DNA from 2 places in the Micromonospora sp. C97 genome. Region 2 is predicted to be linked to the other one. Evidence: riboswitches for the same ligand, from Rfam matches in the RefSeq annotation. Region 2 holds a riboswitch; the other holds the start of a gene.
The links. A riboswitch is a leader RNA that binds a small molecule or an ion and turns the genes downstream of it on or off. The one in region 2 is predicted to bind thiamine pyrophosphate.
Positions count from the first base shown of each region.

Region 1: another riboswitch for thiamine pyrophosphate. It lies ahead of KBX26_RS11110 (ECF transporter S component); the one in region 2 lies ahead of thiE (thiamine phosphate synthase).

Region 1 covers NZ_JAGPXU010000006.1:730-4,936, reverse strand. The annotation lists gene KBX26_RS11120 (sugar isomerase domain-containing protein) at 1-708, opposite strand, end outside; gene KBX26_RS11115 (alpha/beta fold hydrolase) at 738-1,559, opposite strand; TPP riboswitch at 1,667-1,771, shown strand; gene KBX26_RS11110 (ECF transporter S component) at 1,845-2,432, shown strand; gene KBX26_RS11105 (ABC transporter ATP-binding protein) at 2,547-3,977, shown strand; gene KBX26_RS11100 (energy-coupling factor transporter transmembrane protein EcfT) at 3,974-4,207, shown strand, end outside.
Region 2 covers NZ_JAGPXU010000002.1:115,824-120,030, forward strand. The annotation lists gene KBX26_RS03660 (thiazole synthase) at 1-621, opposite strand, end outside; gene thiS (sulfur carrier protein ThiS) at 618-818, opposite strand; gene thiO (glycine oxidase ThiO) at 809-1,972, opposite strand; gene thiE (thiamine phosphate synthase) at 1,966-2,592, opposite strand; TPP riboswitch at 2,587-2,696, opposite strand; gene KBX26_RS03680 (ThuA domain-containing protein) at 3,009-4,207, shown strand, end outside.

The sequences.
Region 1 (4,207 bases), on a different contig from region 2:
CTCGTTGTTGTGCGCGTCGCCGTCGGGGATGTTCGCCGACAGGTAGACCGGGGGCCGCTGCCCCGCCGCCAGCAACCGCGCCACGACCTCCACCGTCACCTGCTGGGCCAGCAACGCCGCGGTGATCGAGGAGACCGCGCCGACCGCGCCACCGCCGGGCAGGGGCAGCGTCGCGTCGCCGTACGGGGCACCGTTGTCGAGCACCACGTCGGCGAGGTCGCTCAGCTTGCGCCCCGACGGGTGCCGGGACGTCATCCGGCCGGAGTGCTGCGCCGAGGTGATCGCCACCAGCCCGTGACCGTGCTCCTTCACCAGCGTGGCGAACTCCACCATCGCGCCGTTGACCCCGGAGTTCGAGGCGAGCACGAAGACGTCGGTGGGGCGAACCGGGGCCAGCTCGTAGAGGCGGTGCGCGACGGCCGGGTCCCGCTCCAGCAGCGGGCCGAGCCGGTCGGCCGGCTCGCCGCCGATCAGCACCAGGTCGCGCAGCGCGATCCGGTTGGTCGGCACCAGACCACCCGCCCGCCCGGCGATCTCCATCGCGAGCGCCTCCGAGTGCCCGGTGCCGAACGCGTGCACCACGCCGTCGGCCCGGACCGCCTCGGCGATCAGGTCGGCGGCCCGCCCCACCGCCTCCCGCTGGCTGGCGGCCACCCGGCCGATCGTCTCGGTCACCACGGCCAGGTAGTCCTCGGCACTCACCGTCATACGTCCTCCGTCGTTCGATTGCCTGCCACTTAGCCGGCCCGGGCCAGGATCGCCTCGGCGAGTGGGGCCGGCGCCTCGTCCGGGATCCAGTGACTCACCCCGGACAGCCGCACGAAGCGGTAGTCCCCGATGACGTTCGGCGCGCACGCCTCGGCGGCGGTCCGGCCGATGGCGACGTCCCGGTCGCTCCAGACGTACGTGGTGGGCACCGTGACCGGGCCGACGCCGGCCAGGTCGGCGCGGGACATCGCCCGGTACCAGTTCAGGGCCGCCGTGAGCGCCCCCGGCTCGCGCATCGGGTCGGCGTACCTGTTCACCCGGGACGCGTCGCCCACCCCGCCGAGCAGCTTGCGCAGCGCGGCGGCGTGCCACGCCAGCAGCACCTTCTCCGCCTTGTCCGGCTTGCGGAACAACGCCATGTACGACGAGCGGGCCTTCTGTCCGCTGTCGGTGCTCAGGGCGTGCGCCATGGCCGCCGGATGCGGCACGGACACCGCGGTCAGTGTGTGGACCCGGTCGGGGTGCCGGGCGGCGACCGCCCACGCCACCACCGCGCCCCAGTCGTGGCCGACCAGGTGCACGGCGTCCAGCTCCAGCGCGTCGAGCACCGCCACCACGTCGGCGACGAGTTCGGGGATGCGGTAGTCGGCCACCGCCGTGGGCCGGGCGCCGGGCGAGTAGCCGCGCTGGTCCAGCGCGTACGTGCGCAGCCCACCCGTGTGCAGCCGCGGCACCACGTCGTCCCACTCACCGCTGTGCTGAGGGAAACCGTGCAGCAGCAGGACGGGCACGCCGTCCGGTGGACCGTCGACTGTCACGTCGAACGTGAGGCCTCGTGCATCAACCCGCATGATCGGAAGCGTACCCAGAAGACGGTGGGCCGGCCGCTCCCGCAGGTCAGGCGCATGCCCTGCTGGGCCCACGACCCGGGTCGGTGTTAGCGTCACCGAGACAACTTCATATCCGACAGGGGAGCGCACAGCGCTGAGAGTGCGGGTACGCCCGCAGACCCTCGAACCTGATCTGGGTAATGCCAGCGCAGGGAGTTCGGTCGACCTCCAGCCGCGCCGCAGTCCGGTGCCACCGGACGCGGCGTGCGTCTTCTCCTGGTTCTCTTCGTTGAACTGGGAGCAATCATGGACAACACCACCAACCGTTGGCGCACCATCGACATCGTGGTCGCCTCGGTGATCGCGGTCGCCTTCGGCGTCATCTTCTGGGCCTGGGGCCTGGTCTGGAGCGCCACCGAGGGCGCGTTCGCCTTCTTCCCGCCGGCGCAGACGCTGCTCTACGGCGTCTGGTTGATGCCGGCGGTGATCGGTGGGCTGGTCATCCGCAAGCCCGGTGCCGCGCTCTACTGCGAGACCGTGGCCGCGGTCCTGTCCGCGCTGCTGGGCAGCCAGTGGGCCGGCACGGTGATCCCGCAGGGGATCGTGCAGGGCATCGGCGCCGAGCTGGCCTTCGCCGCCTTCCGGTACCGGTCGTTCCGGCTGCCGACAGCCGTGCTCGCCGGCGCGCTGACCGGTCTCAGCGCCGCGTTGTTCGACTTCTTCGTCTGGAACGTCGACTACGCGCTGGCCGACTACCGCATCCCGTACGCGCTGCTCACCGTCGTCAGCGCCACCGTGATCGCCGGCGCGGGCGGCTGGCTGCTGACCAGGGCCCTGGCCAACACCGGCGTCCTGGACCGCTTCCCGGTAGGCCGAGACCGCGCCCTGGTCTAACCCCCACCCGATGGCGTTGATCAAGAGGTTTGCGTCAACAGAAGCCGGTTTTCTGACGCAAACCTCTTGATCAACGTGGATGAGGCGGGGCTGGACAGGTTGGGAGGGGGTTCGGTGGGCGCTGTGGTGTTGCGGGGGTTCGGGTGGCGGCACGCCGGGCGGCGGGCCTGGGCGCTGCGCGGGGTCGACCTGCGCATCGAGGTCGGGGAACGGGTGCTGCTGCTCGGGCCCTCGGGGGCCGGCAAGAGCACCCTGCTCAGCGCGCTGGCCGGGCTGCTTCCCGACGACTCCGGCGAGCAGGAGGGCACCGTCGAGATCGACGGGCTCGACCCGCGCAAGGGGCGGGAACGGGTCGGCGTCGTCTTCCAGGACCCGGAGACCCAACTGGTGATGGCCCGCTGCGGCGACGACGTCGCGTTCGGGCTGGAGAACCGGGGGGTACCTGCCGACGAGATCTGGCCCCGGGTCGACGAGGCCCTGCACCGGGTCGGCTTCCCGTACCCTCGGGACCGCCGCACGGCGGCGCTCTCCGGCGGCGAGCAGCAACGCCTCGCCCTGGCCGGCGCGCTGGCCCTGCGCCCCGCCCTGCTGCTGCTCGACGAGCCGACCGCCAACCTCGACCCGGCCGGGGCCGACCTGGTCCGGCACGCGGTGGCCGGCGCGCTGGACGTCGACACCACGCTGATCCTGGTTGAGCACCGGGTCGCCGAGGCGTTGCCACTGGTGGACCGGGTGGTCGTCCTGGAACCGGGAGGCGGCGTCCGCGCGGACGGCACCCCCGAGGCGGTCTTCGCCGCCCACGGCGCCGCCCTGGCCGCCGAGGGCGTCTGGGTGCCCGGTCACCCCATCACGCCCCGGGCCGCCACCGCCGGGCCCGGGGAGCTGTTGCTCACCGCCGACCAGGTCGGCCTGCCACCCCGGCTGGGCGACACCAACCTGTCGGTACGCGCCGGTGAGGCACTCGCCGTACGCGGACCCAACGGTGCCGGCAAGTCCACCCTGGCGTTGCTGCTCGGCGGTCTGCTCCGGCCGGGCAGTGGGCGGGTCACCGCGTCCGCCGAACTGGCCGGCCCGGACCACCGCACTCCCCCGCATCGCTGGCGGGCGCCCGCGCTGGCCCGGCGGATCGGGTCGGTCTTCCAGGATCCGGAACACCAGTTCGTCACCAGCACCGTCTTCGACGAGCTGGCGCTCGGCCCACGCCGCACCGGTCAACCGGAGGCGGTGGTCAACGAGACGGTGGCCGGGCTGCTGGAACGGCTGCGGCTGGCCCGACTCGCCGCCGCCAACCCGTACACCCTCTCCGGTGGTGAGGCGCGGCGGCTGAGCGTGGCGACCGCCCTGGCCACCGCGCCCCGCCTGTTGATCTGCGACGAACCCACCTTCGGCCAGGACCGGCGGACCTGGCGGGAGTTGGTCGACCTCTTCGCCGACCTGCGCGACGCCGGGCACGGGGTGGTCACCGTCACCCACGACGCGGACTTCGTCGCCGCGCTCGCCGACCGCACCGTCACCCTGCACCGCGCCCCGGACGACCATCGATGATCAGCATCGAGCCGGTCGCCGCGCCGGACGCGCCGTTGGCCCGCCGCAACCCGGTGGCGAAGGTCGCCGCCGCACTCGCCTTCTCGTTCATCCTGCTGGCCACCCTGGACCCGGTCGCCCCGGCGATCGCCATCGCCCTCGAACTGGCCGTGCTGCCGCTGTTCGGCATCCGCTACCGGGTACTGGCCCGACGGGCCTGGCCCCTGCTGCTCAGCGCCGCCGGCATCCTG
Region 2 (4,207 bases):
CAGCACCCCGTCACAGCCCAGCTCCATCGCCAGGGCCGCGTCGGACGCGGTGCCGATGCCGGCGTCGAGGATCACCGGCACGTCCACACCCTGCCGGATGAGCCGAATGTGGTGCGGGTTGCCGACGCCGAGCCCGGAACCGATCGGCGAGCCGGCCGGCATGACCGCGGCGCAGCCCACGTCGGCGAGGCGGCGGGCGAGCACCGGGTCGTCACTGGTGTACGGCAGCACGGTGAAGCCGTCGGCGACCAACTCCTCGGCGGCGCGGAGCAACTCCACCCCGTCGGGCAGGAGGGTCCGCTCGTCGCCGATCACCTCCAGCTTGACCCAGTCGGTGTCGAACGCGTCCCGGGCCAGCCGGGCCACCTTCACCGCCTCGGTCGCGGTGTGGCAGCCGGCGGTGTTCGGCAGCAGGCGTACGCCGCACCGGTCCAGCAGTTCCAGCAGTCCACCGGTGGAGCCCGGCGCGGTGCCCACCCGGCGCAGCGCCACTGTGACCAGCTCGGTGCCGGACGCCCGGATCGCCTGCTCCAACACGTGCAGGTTCGCGGCGCCGCCGGTGCCGAGGATCAACCGTGAGGTGAAGGTCTCCCCACCCAGCTCGAACGGCACGCCGCTCACCCGCCCTGCGCCGCGGTGAGCACCTCGACCCGGTCACCGTCTCGCAGCGCCCGGGTAGGCCAGCCGGTGCGCGGCACCACCTCGCCGTTGACCGCGACCGCCACCCCCCGTGGGTGCGGCACGATGTCGCCGACCAGGTCCGCCACTGACGCGCCGGCGGGAACGCTGCGCCCGGCCCCGTTCACCGTCAACTCCACGGGTCCCCCTCCATCGTCGGTTCAGGTCCGCCCACGACGGCACCGGTCGGGCCGAAGCGGTCCGCCCGCAAGGGCGTGAGCAGTGGGTCGGGTCCGCCGCCGAGCACCAGGTCGGCGATCAGGTCGGCGGTGATCGGGGTGAGCACGATGCCGTGCCGGTGATGCCCGGTGGCGGCCAGCACGTCCGGCCGGTCGGGCAGCGGGCCGAGGATCGGCGCGTTGTCCGGGGTGCCCGGGCGCAGCCCGGCGACGGCCTCGACCAGGTCGTACTCGGCCAGTTCGGGCAGCAGGTCGACCCCGGCGCGCAGCAGCCGCTGCACCGCGCCCGCGGTGACCGTGGTGTCCGACCGCTCCTCGACAGTCGCGCCGAGCACCACCTCGCCGTCGTCGCGGGGCACCAGGTAGACGTGCTCGCCGTCGGCGTACCCCCGGATCACGTGCCGGAAGCCCGGCGCGAGGCCGTCGGGCGCGCGGAGCCGGAGGATCTGACCCTTCACCGGCCGCACCGGCAGGCCGGTGAGCGCGGCGGCCCCGCAGCCGGCGGCGACCACCGTGACACCGGCGTCCAGATCGGACAGCTGCCGGACCGGTTGCGGCACGAGCACCACGCCGGCCCGCTGCGCGGCCGTGCGCAGCGCCGGCACCAGCAGCCGGGGGTCGACCTGGTGGTCGGTGGGCGCGAGCGCGCCGCCGCGCACCCGGGGGGCGAGCGCCGGTTCGCGGTCGCGCAGCTCGCTGGGGCGCAGCGGCGTCACCGGCAGGCCCAACCCCTGCTGGTACGCCCAGAGCCGGCGCGCCTCGGCCAGGTCGTCGCCGGTGAGGCCGACCATCAGTGTGCCCTCGGTCCGGTAGCCGATCCCGACTCCGGTCGCCTCGGTCAGCTCGGCGGCGAACGCCGGCCAGCGCTCGGCGGACGCCACCAGCAACGCGGTCAGCTGCCGTTCGCCGAAGTACGCCTCGGCGACCGGGGAGAGCATCCCGGCGGCCACCGACGACGCCCCCGAGCCGGGTGCGGGATCGTGCACCGCCACCCGCAGCCCTCGCGCGGCGCAGCGCCAGGCGATCGCGAGCCCGATCGGCCCCGCCCCCACCACTGCCACGTCCGGCCGGACCCGGTCGCTCGACGGCGCTGACGGGAACCGGCCGGTCAGCACGTCAGGGCCTCGATCAGCGCGGCGGTCGCCAGTGCCGGGTCGGCGGCGGCGGAGACGGCACCGACCACCGCCACCCCGTACGCCCCGGCGGCCCGCAGCGCCGGCACCCGGGCGGCGGTCACTCCACCGATCGCGATGACCGGCACGTCGACGGCGTCGACGACGGCACGTACCCCGGAGGGCCCGATGGGATCCGGCAGACCGGTCTTGGTGCTGGTGGTGTGGCACGGTCCGACGCCGAGGTAGCTGGCTCCCGCCGCGACGGCCTCGCCCGCGGTGCCCGGCGCGCGGGCGGTGGCGCCCAGCACGCCGGTGGGGCCGAGCACCCGGCGGGCGGCGGCGACCGGCAGGTCGTCGGCGCCGACGTGGCCACCGGCGGCGCCCACCGCCAGCGCCACGTGCAACCGGTCGTTGACCAGGCAGGACGCCCCGTACGAGGTGCACAGCGCCAGCACCCGTCGGGCCAGGTCGTACGCCTCACGGTCGGTGGCGGAATCCTCCACCCGGACCTGCACCACCAGCTCGGCACGGGCCGCGCTGAGGGCGGCCCGGACCACGGCGAGTGGGTCACGCCCGGGTCGGGTGTCGGTGATGAGATGCAATCGCCCCAGGGACGGCACGGCAACACTCCTCCCTGCGCCGGCATTACCCGGATCAGGTTCGACGGTCGGGGGCTGTCAGCCCCCCTCTCAGCCCGGTACACCGGGCTCCCGTGGGTTACTTGCGTGTCACCGTACGACAGATCCGCCGGCCTGCCAAGGTGCCGGGTCGGCGGCGGCCGGCGGGCCGGACCACATCAGAACGATCAAGATCCATGGGGCACTTCATGCGGTCCTGTTCGGAATGTCGCCCGCCGTTGCAGAACCGTTACCCGTCCGCATCTTGCCCGACATCGAGCCAGCCGAATTAATTTGTTCAGCGATTCGACAAAATGTCGGTGGGGGCACCCTGGCACGGCGTCACCACCGGCTCCATCAGGGACGGCCTTCGGCGAGCCGACTCCCGCGAGCTCTGTCACTACGACACAGGAGGCGGCGTGTCCCGTTCTCGTCGTGCCCGCGTACCCATCACCGCAACCCTGATCTCCCTGGCCATGGCCTCGACCACCCTGTTCGGCACGCCCGCCCAGGCGGCCGCCCAGGTCCCCCCACGGGATGCGAAAGCCGCAGCCCCGGTCAGCCAGGTGGCGCCGAAGGCGCCAAAGGCCGCAGCCGATCCCTACTCCGTCCTCGTCTTCTCCAAGACCGCCGGCTTCCGGCACGACTCCATCCCCACCGGCATCGCCGCCATCCAACAACTCGGCGCCGCCAACGGATTCACCGTTGACAACTCCGAGGACGGCGCCGCATTCAACGACGCCAACCTGGCGAAGTACAAGGCGGTGATCTGGCTCTCCACCACCGGTGACGTGCTCAACGCCGAGCAGCAGGCGGCGTTCGAGCGCTACGTGAAGGCCGGCGGTGGTTACGTCGGCATCCACGCCGCGTCGGACACCGAGTACAGCTGGGCCTGGTACGGCGACCTGGTCGGCGCGTACTTCGCCAACCACCCGCAGAACCAGACGGCCACCGTCAAGGTGGAGGACCACGCCCACCCGTCCACTGCGGAGTTGCCGGACCGCTGGTCCCGCTTCGACGAGTGGTACAACTACCAGAGCAACCCCCGGCCGGACGTGCACGTGCTGGCCAGCCTGGACGAGAAGAGCTACACCCCCGGCGCCGGCGCGATGGGTGCCGACCACCCGGTCGCCTGGTGTCAGGACTACGACGGTGGCCGCTCCTGGTACACCGGTCTGGGGCACACCCGGGAGTCGTACGCCGAGCCCGGCTTCCTCTCCCACCTGCTCGGCGGCATCCAGAGCGCCGCCGGTGTGGTGGACGCCGACTGTGGCGCCTCGAAGACCTCCAACTTCGAGAAGGTCTCCCTGGACAGCAACACCAGCAACCCGATGGAGCTGGACATCGCCCCCGACGGGCGGGTCTTCTACATCGAGCGCGACGGTCGGGTGCAGATCATCAAGCCGGACACCGGCAACACCGTCACCGCCGTCGACCTGGACGTCTTCACCGGCAACGAGGACGGCCTGATCGGCATCCGGCTCGACCCGGACTTCGCCACCAACAAGTGGGTGTACCTGTACTACGCCCCGAACGACGGGGTCACCCGCAACCTGCTGTCCCGCTTCACGGTGACCGGTGACACCATCGACCCGGCCAGCGAGAAGCAGGTGCTGCG